DNA from 2 places in the Streptomyces sp. NPDC008086 genome. Region 2 is predicted to be linked to the other one. Evidence: riboswitches for the same ligand, from Rfam matches in the RefSeq annotation. Region 2 holds a riboswitch; the other holds the start of a gene.
What was found. Region 2 has a riboswitch for thiamine pyrophosphate ahead of thiO (glycine oxidase ThiO). Riboswitches for the same ligand answer to the same signal wherever they lie in the genome.

Region 1 (7,687 bases), on a different contig from region 2:
CAGCCACTCCGCATTCACGTCAGCCGGACCGTCGGTGGCGTGCAGATGAATACTGCCGCCCGGCCTCCGCAGCTCCCGCGAGGGATCGTCCGGCAGCGTCCGCTGGGCCCACTCCACGATCTCCAGCCACTCGTCGATCGCGTCGGCGGCGATGTCCGGCGCCACCTCGTACGGCAGTCCGGCGGCGAGGGTCGCGTCCGCGCGGTGGATCGTGATCTCGTGGGCCATACGGCGGGCCCAGAACCCGGCGTTGCACACCCCGGTCCAGCTCCACACCTTGGCGTCCGGGCCGGCCTCCCGCAGCGCGGCGACGACCATCTCGCCGGTCTCCGCGAGCCAGGCGTCCAGCGCGGCGGCGTCGCCCTCGCCCTCGGGGCCGCCCGCCTCGGGCACCTGCTCCTCCGCGACCTCCTCCTGCGCCCGCTTCCGCACCAGCAGCTCGACCCAGCGCAGGGCGCCGCCGGTGTGCCGTACGAGCTGTTCCAGCGACCAGTCCGGGCAGGTCGGCACGGTGGCGGACAGGTCGGCGCCGGAGGTCACCACGGCCCTCAACAGGCCGACCTGATGGGCGATTTCGTCACAGTAGCGATCGTGCGGGAGCGGCATCATGTCTCGCACCCTATGTGTCGGACGATCAGCCCAGCATGACAATTTCGGCCGCGTCGAACTCCACCCCGACCGCGTCCCCGACCCCGGGCGCGTCCCGCAGCGCGCATGCCGCCTCGAGGCGCGGCGCGCCCTCCGGCTGGAGGTGCACGGCGACGTGCGTGCCCTTGAAGGTGCGGGCGGTGACCGTGCAGCGCAGTCCCGCGTCGGGGGCCACGAGCCGTACGCCGGCCGGCCGTACGAGCAGCGTCCGCGGCCCCTGTGCGGCGCCGTCGCCCACCGCAAGCTTGCCCCAGGGCGTGTCCGCGGCCTCCCCGGCGACGGTGCCCTCGACCACGTTGTCGAACCCGAGGAAGCGCGCCACGAACTCGTCCACGGGCCGCTGCCACACCTCCAGCGGCGTCCCGCTCTGGGCGATCCGCCCGTCCCGCATCACCACGACCCGGTCGGCCAGCGCGAAGGCCTCGCCCTGGTCGTGCGTCACGGCCAGCACTGTGGTGCCCAACCGTCCGAACAGCTCCCGGAGTTCGACGACGAGCCGCTCCCTGAGCGAGCGGTCGAGCTGTCCCAGCGGCTCGTCCAGCATCAGCAGCCGCGGCCGGGGCGCGAGCGCCCGGGCCAGCGCCACCCGCTGCTGTTCCCCGCCGGAGAGGGACGCCACGGCACGTCGGGCGGCGCCCGGAAGCCCGACCAGGTCCAGCAACTCCCGTACCCGCTCGACCTGTTCGCCCTTCGAGGCGCCGTGCATCCGCGCCCCGAAGGCCACGTTGCCGCCGACGTCGCGCTGCGGGAACAGCTGATGGTCCTGGAACATCAGCCCCACGCCCCGCCTGTGCGCGGGCACGGCTGCCTGGTCCCGCCCGTCGAGCGACACCCGCCCGGCGTCGAGCGCCTGCAGCCCCGCCACCGCCCGCAGCAGCGTCGACTTGCCGCTGCCGCTCGGCCCGAGCACACACACGATCTCGTGCTCGGCGACGTCGAGGTCGACGCGGTCCAGCACGGGCCGCCCGCCGAACCGTACGGTCGCACCCGCCAGACTCAACAGACCCTGCGGACCCTGTGCCATCTAGAACTCCCCCGTCCGATCCGTACGAAGCCGCTCCAGCACCAGCAGCGCCACCGCGCACACCACCATCAACACCGTCGAAAGGGCCATCGCCTGGCCGTAGTTGAGTTCGCCGGCCCGCCCCAGCAGCCGGGCCACGGCGACCGGCAGCGTCGGGTTGTCGGGCCGGGCGATGAACACGGTCGCCCCGAACTCGCCGAGCGACACCGCGAAGGCGAACCCGGCCGCGATCAGCAGCGCCCGCCGCACCATCGGCAGATCCACCTCACGCCAGACCCGCCAGGGCGACGCCCCCAGCACCGAGGCCGCCTCGCGCAGCCGCTGGTCCACGGCCCGCAGCACGGGCAGCATGGTCCGTACGACGAAGGGCACCCCGACCAGCGCCTGCGCCAGCGGCACCAGGATCCAGGTGCCACGCAGGTCCAACGGCGGCTCGTCCAGGGCGATCAGGAACCCGAAGCCGACCGTCACCGCGGACACCCCGAGCGGCAGCATCAGCAGCGCGTCGAATCCCCGGACGAACCGTCCCGCGTCCCGCCGGGTCAGCGCGGCCGCCGCCAGTCCGCCGACCAGCACCGCGATGAGCGTGGCGACGACGGCGTACTGGAGGGAGTTGCCGATCGCCTCGATCGGCGCGACGAGGAAGACCCCGCCGTCGGCGCTGGTCAGCGCCCGGTAGTAGCCGAAGTCCGGGGCGTCCAGCGACCGCTGCACCAGCACGGCGAGCGGCAGCAGAAGGAGTACGACGATGACGGCCAGGACCCCGGCCAGCAGCGCCCACTGCCCCGCCCCGCGCGGCCGCCGCGCGGTGACCGAGGCATCCACCAGACGCAGGGCGCTCTCCCGCCGCCGTACCGTCCAGGCGTGCACGGCGAGGATCGCGCCCACCGCGAGGAACTGGATGATCGTCAGGACGGCGGCGGTGGACAGGTCGAAGATCTCCGAGGTCTGCCGGTAGATCTCCACTTCCAGGGTGGAGAAGGTCGGGCCGCCGAGGATCTGCACCACACCGAAGGAGGTGAAGGTGAACAGGAAGACCATGAGCGCGGCGGCGGCCACGGCGGGCCCGAGGGCCGGCAGGGTGACGGTCCGCCAGGCCCTGAAGCGGGACGCCCCGAGCATCCGCGCAGCCTCCTCCTGCCGCGGGTCGAGCTGGGACCACAGCCCGCCCACCGTCCGTACGACGACGGCGTAGTTGAAGAAGACATGCGCGAGCAGGATCGCCCACACGGTGGTGTCGAGCCGTACGCCCCACAGCTCGTCGAGGAGTCCGCCGCGGCCGAGGAGCGCGAGGAACGCCGTACCGACGACGACCGTCGGCAGCACGAACGGGACGGTGACGACGGCACGCAGGACCTGCTTGCCGGGGAATTCGAAGCGGGCGAAGACGTACGCACCGGGCAGCGCGATCAGCAGGGTCAACGCGGTGGAGGCGAGCGCCTGCCAGGTGGTGAACCACAGGACGTGCCGGATGTCGGACTGCCCGAGGACGTCCGTGATCCGCCCGAACTGCCACACCCCGTCGACCTGGAGACCGCGCGCCACGATCGCGGCGACGGGGTAGGCGAAGAAGACCGCGAAGAACGCGACAGGCACGGCGATGAGGCCGAGCCGCACCGCCGCGCCCCTCTTTCGCGGGGCCCTTACTTCAGTACGAGCGAGGTCCACGACTTGACCCAGTCGTCACGGTTGTCGGCGATCTTCGCCGGGTCCATGGTCTCGGGGTTCTTGGCCTGCCGCCCGTACTTCGTGAACTCCTCGGGCACCTTGGCGCCCTCCACCACCGGGTAGACGAACATGTTGAGCGGCATGTCCTCCTGGAACGTCCTGGTGAGCAGGAAGTCGAGGAGCGCCTTGCCACCGGCGGTGTTCCCGGCGTCGCTGAGCAGGCCCGCGTACTCGACCTGCCGGAAGCAGGTGCCCTCGGCCACCCCGGTGGGCGCCGTCGTCGGCTTCGGGTCGCCGTAGATCACCTCGGCGGGCGGCGAGGAGGCGTACGACACGACGAGCGGCCGGTCGGCCTTGGCCTTCTTGCCGCCCGCGGAACCGGAGAACTCCTCGTTGTAGGCCTGCTCCCAGCCGTCGACGACCTTCACGCCGTTCGCCTTGAGCTTCTTCCAGTAGCCCTCCCAGCCGCCGTCGCCGTACTCGGCGGCGGTGCCCAGCAGGAAGCCGAGGCCGGGCGAGGAGGTGGAGGCGTTCTCGGTGACGAGGAGGTTCTTGTAGGCGGGCTTGACCAGGTCGGCGTACGACGTCGGCGGGGCGAGCTCGTGCTCGCTGAAGTAGGCCTTGTCGTAGTTGACGCAGATGTCGCCGGTGTCGATCGGGGTGACCCGGTGCTGATCCTGGTCGGCCCGGTACCGGGCCTCGATCCTGTCGGCGCCCTTCGGCTCGTAGGACTGGAACAGGTCGTTGTCGAGTGCCCGCGAGAGAAGGGTGTTGTCGACGCCGAAGAAGACGTCGCCCTGGGGGTTGTCCTTGGTCAGGATCGCCTTGTTCACGGCCTGGCCGGCGTCGCCGTCCTCCAGGACCTTGACCTTGTAGCCGGACTGCTTCTCGAACGCGGCGAGGACGCCCTTGGAGACGGCCCACGAGTTGTGGCTGACCAGGGTCACGGTCTTGCTCTCGGCCTCGGAGTTGCCGCTGCCGGAGTCGGACGAGCCGCACGCGGACAGCGTGACGAGGCCGAGCCCGACGGCGAAGACCGTGGCCTTCCGGGTGATGCTCACTTGATTCCTCCTGGGGTTGACCAGGAAGAGACGCGGCCCTGCCCGGGAGCCTCTTCGGCTCCCGGGCAGGGCGCAACAGCTTGAGTGATGACCGAACTTCCTACCCAGAATGACCTGGGCAAGGTTCAGAGGGTCTGCGGCCCGATTGCCGCACTCTCAGCGCTGTGGCGCTCCCCTGTCGGAATATGAAGATGTACGTACGGGTGTACGCGCTCAGATTACCGCTCGGTGGCCGCGAGCTGACCGCAGGCCCCGTCGATCTCCTGACCACGGGTGTCCCGGATCGTCACCGGCACACCGTGCGCGGCGATGGCCTCGACGAACGCCTTCTCGTCCTCGGGCCGGGAGGCGGTCCACTTGGATCCCGGAGTCGGGTTCAGCGGAATGAGATTGACATGCACGGGCTTGCCCTTGAGCAGCCGCCCGAGCCGGTCACCACGCCAGGCCTGGTCGTTGATGTCCCGGATCAGGGCGTACTCGATCGACAGCCGCCGTCCGCTCCTGGCGACGTACTCGAACCCGGCTTCGAGCACCTCACGCACCTTCCACCGCGTGTTCACGGGGACGAGGGTGTCGCGCAGCTCGTCGTCGGGCGCGTGCAGCGAGATCGCGAGCCGGCACTTGAAGCCCTCGTCGGCGAACCGGTGGATGGCCGGCACGAGCCCGACGGTCGAGACGGTGATCCCGCGCTGGGACAGCCCCAGCCCGTCCGGCTCGGGATCGGTGAGCCGCCGGATGGCCCCCACGACCCGGTTGTAGTTGGCGAGCGGCTCCCCCATCCCCATGAAGACGATGTTGGACAGCCGCGCAGGCCCCCCGGGGACCTCGCCGTCCCGCAGCGCGCGCATCCCGTCCACGATCTGGTGCACGATCTCTGCGGTCGACAGATTCCGGTCGAGACCCGCCTGCCCCGTGGCGCAGAACGGACAGTTCATCCCGCACCCGGCCTGCGAGCTGATGCACATCGTCACCCGGTCCGGATACCGCATCAGCACCGACTCGACGAGCGTCCCGTCGAACAGCCGCCACAGCGTCTTGCGGGTGTCGCCCTGGTCCGTCGACAGATGCCGTACGACGGTCATCAGCTCGGGAAACAGCTCCTGGCGGAGCTTGTCCCGCGAACCGGCCGGGATGTCGGTCCACTGCTCCGGCTCGTGCGCGTACCGCGCGAAGTAGTGCTGCGAGAGCTGCTTGGCACGAAACGGCTTCTCCCCGATCGCGGCGACAGCGTCCTTACGCTCACCGGGCGTGAGATCGGCAAGATGCCGCGGCGGCTTCTTGGCTCCGCGCGGGGCGACGAAAGTGAGTTCTCCGGGCTTAGGCATGGCTGTACCAGTGTCGCAGATCAACTTGCGACGGAATTCCAGGTCCACGAAGGGGCCCCGCGGGCGTCCAGGTGCAGCGCCTTCCACCACGGACCCGGGCGCGGTACGGCTAGTCGGCCGGGCGTTCCAGCCTGTCCTTGAGGAGTTGCTCGTCGCGCGGGAGTTCCTTGCGGACCTGCGGGCGGACGACCAGGGGTACCAGGACCTTGCCGAGGCCGTGCCCTTCGAAGTCGATGTCGATCGTCACGCGGGAGCGGCGACCGTCGTCGAGCGGCTCGATCTCACCGTGGGTACGGGGCCTGACGGGACCGTCGACACCGTGCAGGTCCCAGCTGTGCGGCGGGTCGAGCTCGTCGAACTGCACGGTCATCGGCACCTGCCGGTTGCCGACGCGCCGGGTGACCCGGACCCGCGAGCCCGTCTGGATCGGCCCTTCGTCGAGCTGTTCGGCGGAGACTGCGCTCAGCTGCCACTCCGGCAGGTGGGACGGGTCGGTGATATACGCGTAGACCTCGCCGGGTGGCCGGTCGACGTCGATGATTTCTCGGATGATGGCCATGACGACCCCCTTTGCCGGTGCGGTGAGGGCGTACACCGGAATCGTCCCACCGGACGACCTCGGGCACCATCGCGCACGTCGCACGTGCCCCTGGCACGGCGAGAACCGAGGAGCCCCCGCTCGGCAAGAACGGGGGCTCCTCGGTGTGTCTCTCCGGACCGGCCCAGCCGTCAGCCGGACCCCACGAACAGCACCATCAGCAACCACACCACCGGCGCCGTGGGCAGCAGCGAGTCCAGCCGGTCCATGATCCCGCCGTGCCCCGGCAGCAGGGTGCCCATGTCCTTGATGCCCAGGTCCCGCTTGATCATCGACTCGCCGAGGTCGCCCAGCGTGGCGCTGGCCGCGACCGCGAGGCCCAGGAGCAGGCCCTGCCACCAGCTGCCGTCGTCGATGAGGAACTGCATGCACAGCGCGCCCGCCACCATCGCGAAGCTCACCGCTCCGAGCAGGCCCTCGCGGGTCTTGCCGGGGCTGATGCGCGGAGCGAGCTTGTGCTTGCCGAAGCGCCAGCCGACGGCGTACGCCCCGGTGTCGCTGACGACGGTCAGGAGCAGGAACGTCAGGACACGCCAGGCGCCGTCGTCGGCGGTCAGCATCATCGCGACGAACGTCGCCAGGAACGGCACGTAGAACGCCGCGAACACGCCCGCGGTGACGTCCTTGAGGTAGCCCTCCGGCGGCTCGGTCATCCGCCAGACCAGTACGGCCAGCGCGGTCAGCGCCATCGACACCCAGGCGCCCTCGGCCCCCCGGACATATCCGGCGATCACCATGGCCGCGCCACCGAGCGCGAGCGGGACCAGGGGCGCCTTGATGCCCTTGCGCTCCTCGAGCCGCTTGGTCAGCTCCCACAGGCCCACGACGACGGCGACCGCGACCACACCGACGAACACGGCCTTGACGACGAACAGCGAAGCAACGATCACGACACCGAGCGCGACACCGACTCCTATGGCCGCACCCAGGTCACGCCCCGCGTTCTTCTTCTGCGGCTGGGGCGCCGGCTGCGGGGCGTCGGGCATGGGCTCCGGATTCTGCGGCGAAGCCTCGAAGGGCCGCGCCTGCGGCGAGTCGTACGGCCGCGCCTGCGGCGGCTGTTCGCGGAACAAGGGGCCGCTCAGCCGAGCGGCCCCCCGGTCGTCATCCTGGTCTCCGCCATACGCGGGTCCGTCGGGCACGATGGGCATGGGGCGAGTCTGCTGCGCCTCAGGCGCATCGTACGCGGGACCCGCCGGGGCAGCCCCCTGGACAGGTCCGCGCGCGGCGGCCCCCCAGTAACCGGCTTGCCCGGCCTGCCCGGCTTGTGGCGGTGCCCCCCAGGAAGAGTCGTTCATCAGACCTCGAGCAGCTCCGCTTCCTTGTGCTTGAGGAGCTCGTCCACCTGCGCGACGTACTTGTG
Region 2 (7,687 bases):
GCGCGAGATAGGAGACGGTGCCGAGCACGGCACCGGTGGTGCTGGTCACGGTGTCCACGGAGCGCACGAGCCCGAAGTCGGCGACCTTGACCCGGCCGTCGTCCCCTATCAGCACGTTCTCCGGCTTCATGTCCCGGTGCACGAAACCGGCCCGGTGGGCGGCGCCGAGCGCGGCGAGCACCGGCTCCAGGATGTCCAGGGCGGCCCGGGGCTGCAGCGCCCCGCGCTCGCGCAGGACGTCACGCAGGGTGCAGCCCGCGACGTACTCCATGGCGAGATAGACGTACGACCCGTCGGTGCCCTGGTCGAAGACCTGCACCACATTGGGGTGCGCCAGCCGGGCGACGGACTTCGCCTCCCGGATGAACCGCTCGACGAAGACCCCATCCACCGCCAGCGCCGGATGCATCACCTTGAGCGCGAGCACGCGGTCCAGGCGGGTGTCCACGGCCCGATAGACCGTGGCCATCCCGCCGACGGCGATCCGCGCGTCCACGCGATACCGGCCGTCGAGCACCTGCCCGACCAGAGGGTCCTGAAGGGTCGTATCCACGCAGGTGAGTGTACGAGCCGACACTGACACGACTGCCGGTTCGGCCAGGATCGGGCTGGTACTGCAGCCGACCTGTGACGCAAACCACGCTGTGGTGGCTGCCGATGGCGCTCAGTCCCCACGGGAGAGTTCGACCGCTTGACCGACTGGAAACGGGTGGTGCGCGAGTGGCCGAGCAGTGGGGACCGCGACGCGGCTCAGAACGCAGGACGCTCCGGATCCAACACGGCCAGGCCCTCCGCAGGAGACGACGCCTGCGCGAAGTGCCGCTTCGGAATCCGTCCTGCCCGGTACGCGAGCCGCCCCGCCTCCACCGCGTGCCGCATCGCGTCGGCCATCAGCACCGGCTCCTGCGCCCGCGTCACCGCCGAGGCGAGCATCACGCCCGCGCACCCCAGCTCCATCGCCAGCGCCGCGTCCGACGCCGTACCGGCGCCCGCGTCCAGGATCACCGGCACGCGCGCGTGCTCCATGATCAACTGGAAGTTGTGCGGGTTGCGGATGCCGAGCCCCGACCCGATCGGGGAGCCGAGCGGCATGATCGCCGCACAGCCCACGTCCTCCAGCTTCCGCGCCAGCACCGGGTCGTCGTTCGTGTACGGCAACACCGTGAACCCGTCGTCCACCAGGGTCTCCGCGGCGTCCAGCAACTCGATCGGGTCCGGCAGCAGCGTCCGCTCGTCGGCGATGACCTCCAGCTTCACCAGATCCGTACCGAGCGCCTCGCGCGCGAGGCGGGCCGTCAGCACGGCCTCTCCGGCTGTGAAGCACCCCGCCGTGTTCGGCAGCACCCGGATCCCGAGCTTCTCCAGGACCGAGAGCACGGAGCCGTGCACCGAAGGGTCCACCCGCCGCATCGCGACCGTGGTCAGCTCCGTGCCGGACGCCACCAGCGCCCGCTCCAGGACCTCCAGGCTGGGCGCCCCGCCCGTGCCCATGATCAGCCGGGACGTGAAGGACGTGTCGCCGATGACAAAGGGATCGTCGGCCATGGTTCAGCCTCCTTGGACGGCGGTGAGGACCTCGACGCGGTCCCCCTCGCAGAGGGACGTCGACGGCCACTGCGCGCGCGGGACGACGGTTTCGTTGAGGGCGGCGGCCACTCCGGAGGGCGCCGCGGTGAGCATCCGTACCGCGACGTCGAGGGCCGTACCGGGAGCGACCTCTCGCCGCTCCCCGTTGAGGGAGATGTTCATGCGGGCTGCTCCGTGAGTGCGGTGTGCCGCGTGAGAGCGGCGTGCTCCGTCAGCGAGGCGGGAGAGAAACGCTTCGGCGTGAACGGACGGGCCTCGTCCGGGAGTTCACCGGTGGTCAGGACATGGGCCATGGCGTCGCCGGTGACCGGCGTGAGCAGCACGCCGTTGCGGTAGTGCCCGGTGGCCAGCGAGAACCCCGCCAGCTCGGTCGGGCCGAGCAGCGGCGCGTTGTCGGGGGAGCCGGGGCGCAGGCCCGCGCGGGTCTCGGTGAGCGGCAGTTCCGTGATGCCGGGCACCAGCTCGTGGGCGTCGCGCAGCAGCTCGTACACCCCGCCCGCGGTCACCGTCGTGTCCCAGCCCAGCTCCTCGCTAGTCGCCCCGACGACCAGCTCCCCGCTCTCGCGCGGCACCAGGTACACCTGGCTGCCCCGCACCACGGCCCGCACGGTCCGGCTCAGGAACGGCGCGTACCGCTTCGGCACGGTCAGCCGCAGCACCTGCCCCTTCACGGGGCGCACCGGCGGCAGTACGTCGTCCGGGACGCCCGCGAGGCGCCCGCTGAGGCTGCCGGCCGCGAGGACCACCTGGCCGGCCCCGAGCTGGGCACCGCCCGTCGTGGTGACTCCGGCCGCCCGGTCCCGCACGACGTCCAGGCGCTCGGCCCGGGTGCGGTGGACGACGACCCCGGCCCGCTCGCACGCGGCCACCAGCGCCCCGGCCAGCCGCCGCGGGTCGATCTGGTGGTCGCCGTCCACCCGGAGCCCGCCGCGCACGCCCGGCGCGAGCATCGGCTCGAGGCGCCGGCACTCACGCCCCGACAGCCACTCGGAGTCCAGCCCCGACCGGCGTTGCAGGGCGTGCAGTTCGCGCAGGTGGGCGCGGTCGTCGGCGTCCAGGGCCACGGCGAGCGTGCCGCACCGGCGGTAGCCGAGGTCGTGGCCGGTGACGTCGGTGAGCTCGGCCGCGAAGTCCGGGTAGCGGCGGGCCGAGGCCAGGTTCAGGCCGAGCAGGGTCTGCTCGCCGTAGTGCAGTTCCGTGACCGCGGCCAGCATCCCCGCGGCCACCTGGGCGGCTCCGCCGCCCGGCTCCGGATCCACGACGGCCGTCGTGAACCCGCGTTGCGCGGCCCGCCACGCCGTGACCAGGCCGATGATCCCGCCCCCGATGACGAGGACGTCTGACGTTCGCGTACGCGACATGGGCGTCCAGCCCCTCCCTTCGCCGGCATGACCCGGATCAGGTTCGTACGGTCGGAGGCCGCCAGCCTCCCTCTCAGCCCGGTGCGTCCGGGCTCCCGCGAGTGCTCTACGTTGGCCACCCTAGCCCGCCGCCGTAAGTCTCAGTAAGGGAGCCTCCGCCCGTGCCCCGCTCGCTCGACGGTCTCGTCCTCGCCCCCGTGGCCGACCAAGCCCCAGGTCAGGTGGGTACCCGCACCCGGTTCAGGTACCACGAGAAGGACGGCGAGATCTGGGCCGAGTACGCCGGCGGGGACGTCGTGCGCGGGCACCTGGTGGGCACCCGGGACGGCGACCGGCTGGACTTCCGGTACGTGCAGCTGAAGCGGGACGGGACGACGTCGTCGGGGCACTGTGTGTCGACGGTGGTCGAGCTGCCGGACGGGCGGGTGCGACTGGACGAGACGTGGGAGTGGGAGTCGCAGGACGGCTCGGGAACCAGCGTTGTGGAGCAGGTCACCGAGCACGCCCCATGACTGACGCACCGTCACTTGTCTATGGTGATCAGGTGAGCGAGCAGACGCAGGAACGGGGCACGTCACCGACGCCCCACGTGGTCATCGCCGGCGCGGGCATGGCCGGGGTGCAGACGGCGGTCGCCCTGCGGGAGCGGGGCTTCGCCGGGACCGTCACCCTGATCGGCGCCGAACCCCACCAGCCGTACGACCGGCCGCCCCTGTCCAAGGCCGTCCTGCTCGGCAAGGCCGAGGGCTCCGCCTTCGACGTCGACTTCGAGGCGCTCGGCATCGAACTGCGGCTGGGGCGCGAGGTGCTGGGCGTGCGCCCCGCCGACCACGAACTGGACACCGAGGCCGGGCCCGTCCCGTACGGCGTCCTCGTCCTCGCCACCGGCGCCGAACCGATCCGGCTCCCGGGCGCCGAGGGCGTGCCCGGTGTGCATCTGCTGCGCACCCTGGACGACGCCGAGCGGCTGCGGCCGGTCCTCGCGCGGCAGCACGACATCGTGGTCGTCGGCGCGGGCTGGATCGGCGCGGAGTTCGCCACGGCCGCGCGCGAGGCGGGCTGTGCGGTGACCGTCGTGGAGGCCGCCGACCGGCCGCTCGCGGGGGCGCTGCCCGCGGAGGTGGCCGCGCCGATGACCACCTGGTACGAGGACAGCGGGGCGGTGCTGCGTACGCACGCGCGCGTGGAGCGCGTCGAGCCCGGCGCGGTGATCCTCGACGACGGCTCGCGGCTGCCCGCGGGCGCCGTCGTGGTCGGCATCGGGGCCCGCCCCGCCACGGCCTGGCTGACCGGCTCGGGCATCGAACTCGGAGCGCACGGCGAGGTCCTGGCCGACGACCGGCTGCGCAGCTCCGTGCCGGACGTCTACGCGGTCGGCGACTGCGCCTCCTTCCCTTCGGGAAGGTATGGCGAGCGCCTGCTGGTCCACCACTGGGACAACGCGCTCCAGGGCCCTCGTACGGTCGCCGCGAACATCCTCGGCGAGACCTCCGCCGTCTACGACCCCGTGCCGTACTTCTGGTCCGAGCAGTTCGGCCGTTTCGTCCAGTACGCCGGCCATCACGGCGCCGCCGACACGTTGCTGTGGCGCGGCGACCCGTCGGGGCCCGCCTGGACGGTCTGCTGGCTGCGGGGCGAACGGCTCGTCGCCCTGCTGGCGGTGGGCCGGCCGAGGGACCTGGCGCAGGGGCGGCGGCTGATCGAGGCGGGCACGCAGATGAACGCGGAGCTGCTGGTGGACCCGGCCAGGCCGATGAAGGCGGCGACGGTGTAGCGCGTCGGCCTCGCCCGGGTGGACCGGGCTGGCTTCCGACTGTCAGTGGCAGATGGCAGGCTTGTTCCCGTGACCGAGATTGACGCAAAGATCGATGCTCTCGTCCCCGCCTGGCTCACCCTGCCCGACATCGCAGAGATGCTCGATGTCGAGGTGACGCGGGTGCGGCAGCTGGTCAAGGAGGGCCAGCTCATCGCCGTACGCCGTGGTGAGAACCGCGCGCTGCACGTCCCTGCCGCCTTCATCGACGGGGACAAGGTCGTCAAGGGCCTGTCCGGGACCCTGACACTGCTGCGGGACGACGGCTTCACCGACGAAGAGATGCTGGAGTGGCTCTTCACCCCCGACGAGAGCCTGCCGGGCACCCCCGCACAGGCCCTCAGCGAGAATCGCGGCACGGAGGTGAAGCGCCGCGCCCAGGCGCTCGCCGTCTGACCCCATCAACTGATCCGAACACCGTCCGGCGTACGGGCCGGGCCTTGCGGGCCACGGCTGCGGGTGACCGCGGCCGTGGGCGGCAAGGCCGCGACGTTGCCTCGGGCGCGCCCCAGCGAGGCGCGTGAGGCAGAGCGCCTGCCGGCCCGGCCTGTGCGTCGGTGAGCTGCCCTGCCCCGAGGCAGGGTCCCGCAGCCGCAGCCGCAGCCGCAGCCGCAGCCGCAGCCGCAGCCGCAGCCGCAGCCGCAGCCGCAGCCGCAGCCGCAGGCCAGCCCCCGCTCGCCAGCCGCGGCCCCGCCCGCGGCCACATCCCCCGCGCCGTCCCCCAGGTACCGTGCCGCTCCGGATACCGTGCCACCGTCCGGCACCGGCCCGACGTCATCCGCCCGGCAACCCGATCACAGGGGGCTCCCGCATGTCCGACACCGCCGCAGGCACCGCCCGCGCCCAGCTCGCCGACGCCCGGCTCTATCTCTGCACCGACGCCCGTAGGCGGCAGGGCGACCTCGCGGAGTTCCTCGACGCCGTGCTGGCCGGTGGGGTCGACATCGTGCAGCTGCGGGACAAGGGCATGGAGGCGGCCGAGGAACTGGAGCACCTGAAGGTGTTCGCCGACGCCTGCGCCCGGCACGGCAAGCTGCTCGCGGTCAACGACCGTGCCGACGTGGCCCACACCTCGGGCGCCGACGTACTCCACCTCGGCCAGGGCGACCTCCCCGTCCCCGCCGCCCGCGCGATCCTCGGCGACGACGTCCTCGTCGGCCGCTCGACGCACGCCGATTCGGAGGCCTCCGCGGCCGCGGTCCAGGAGGGCGTGGACTACTTCTGCACCGGCCCCTGCTGGCCGACCCCCACCAAGCCCGGCCGCCACGCCCCCGGCCTCGACCTGGTCCGCCACACCGCCGCGCTCGGCACGGACCGCCCCTGGTTCGCCATCGGCGGCATCGACCTGACCAACCTCGACGAGGTGCTGGAGGCGGGCGCCCGCCGTGTCGTCGTCGTACGGGCGATCACCGAGGCGGCCGACCCGGCGGAGGCGGCGGCGGAGTTCGCTAAGCGGCTGCGGCAGGCGTAGACGCGGCGTCGCGGCGCCGCAGCGGATTCATCAGGGAACCGCGTCTCACCTTTTGCTCTGGCCCGTCTCAGCCAGTGGTCAGTGTCGTGGCGGTTCACGGTCCCGGGGCTCCGTCCGGCCCCGGTGATGTTGCTCTGTGGCCCGTTGTTGTCCAAGGCGTGGACAACAACCCGACAATTCCGGCAAATGTCCGGCGCCCGGTTGGGGGACCGAGGACCCCTGGCTAACCTGCGAGTATGGCCCTCGGCACCGCATCCATCAGGTCGGACCACGCTCGTACCGTGCGCGAGATGCTCGCGACCGGCAAGACGACGTATTCCTTCGAGTTCTACGCGCCCAAGACCCCGAAGGGCGAGCGGAACCTGTGGAACGCGCTGCGCCGGGTCGAGGCGGTCGGACCCGACTTCGTCTCCGTGACGTACGGCGCGGGCGGCTCCACCCGCGCGGGCACGGTCAAGGCGACCGAGGCCATCGCCTCGGACACCACGCTCACCCCGATCGCGCACCTCACCGCCGTCGACCACTCGGTCGCCGACCTGCGCAACATCATCGGCCAGTACGCCGACGCCGGGATCCGCAACATGCTGGCGCTGCGCGGTGACCCACCCGGCGACCCGCTCGGCGACTGGGTGCGCCACCCGCGGGGCCTGACCTACGCCGCCGAACTCGTCGAACTGATCAAGGCGTCCGGAGATTTCTGCGTGGGCGTCGCGGCCTTCCCGGCGATGCACCCGCGCTCCGCCGACTGGGAGACGGACGTCGGTCACTTCGTCGACAAGTGCCGGGCCGGCGCGGACTACGCGATCACGCAAATGTTCTTCGAACCCGAGGACTACCTGCGGTTGCGCGACCGTGTCTCGGCCGCCGGCTGCGACACCCCGATCATTCCGGAGATCATGCCGATCGCCAGCGTAAGGACGCTGGAGCGGATCCCGTCCCTCACCAACGCCTCCTTCCCGGCCGCCCTGAAAGAGCGGATCCTCACAGCAAAGGACGATCCGGCGGCTGTACGCTCCATTGGCATCGAGTTCGCCACGGAGTTCTGCGCACGGCTGCTGGCCGAGGGAGTGCCCGGACTGCACTTCATCACGCTCAACAACTCCACGGCGACGCTGGAAATCTACGAGAACCTGGGCCTGCACCACCCACCGCAGGCCTAGACCGGCCGTCCTGATATACGTCACACTGCGTAGGCGGCCACTGGGAGAGGGGCGTACATGGGCTGGACGGTCCTCTACATCGCGTTCGGCGTGGTCGCGCTGTGGCTGTTGGGCGAAGTGCTGTTGCAGTACAAGGCGCGGCTGCGCTGGCGGCTGCTCGCCTTCGTCGGCTTCCTCGGCGTCGTGGTCGGGGTGCTGATCCCGTCCGTCATCGTCATCGGTCTGGGCGCGGCGGCGTTCGCGGTCGGCCAGACCTACGTCACGCTGTCGTTCCGCCGCGGCTTCTCGGCCGGCT

Region 1: it holds a riboswitch for thiamine pyrophosphate, as region 2 does, so the genes downstream of both, ACFZBP_RS40385 (thiamine ABC transporter substrate-binding protein) here and thiO (glycine oxidase ThiO) in region 2, are expected to answer to the same signal.

What each region holds. Positions count from the first base shown of each region.
Region 1 is NZ_JBIBIA010000018.1:74,872-82,558, reverse strand. Features, by position in the region: gene ACFZBP_RS40400 (maleylpyruvate isomerase N-terminal domain-containing protein) at 1-609, opposite strand, end outside; gene ACFZBP_RS40395 (ATP-binding cassette domain-containing protein) at 635-1,672, opposite strand; gene ACFZBP_RS40390 (ABC transporter permease subunit) at 1,673-3,340, opposite strand; gene ACFZBP_RS40385 (thiamine ABC transporter substrate-binding protein) at 3,316-4,401, opposite strand; TPP riboswitch at 4,481-4,588, opposite strand; gene rlmN (23S rRNA (adenine(2503)-C(2))-methyltransferase RlmN) at 4,620-5,726, opposite strand; gene ACFZBP_RS40375 (SRPBCC family protein) at 5,836-6,285, opposite strand; gene ACFZBP_RS40370 (phosphatidate cytidylyltransferase) at 6,456-7,622, opposite strand; gene frr (ribosome recycling factor) at 7,622-7,687, opposite strand, start outside.
Region 2 is NZ_JBIBIA010000008.1:105,000-112,686, forward strand. Features, by position in the region: gene pknB (Stk1 family PASTA domain-containing Ser/Thr kinase) at 1-553, opposite strand, end outside; gene ACFZBP_RS27925 (thiazole synthase) at 751-1,545, opposite strand; gene thiS (sulfur carrier protein ThiS) at 1,549-1,749, opposite strand; gene thiO (glycine oxidase ThiO) at 1,746-2,948, opposite strand; TPP riboswitch at 2,946-3,057, opposite strand; gene ACFZBP_RS27940 (hypothetical protein) at 3,110-3,460, shown strand; gene ACFZBP_RS27945 (NAD(P)/FAD-dependent oxidoreductase) at 3,493-4,722, shown strand; gene ACFZBP_RS27950 (Rv2175c family DNA-binding protein) at 4,792-5,157, shown strand; gene thiE (thiamine phosphate synthase) at 5,573-6,232, shown strand; gene metF (methylenetetrahydrofolate reductase [NAD(P)H]) at 6,469-7,392, shown strand; gene ACFZBP_RS27965 (hypothetical protein) at 7,450-7,687, shown strand, end outside.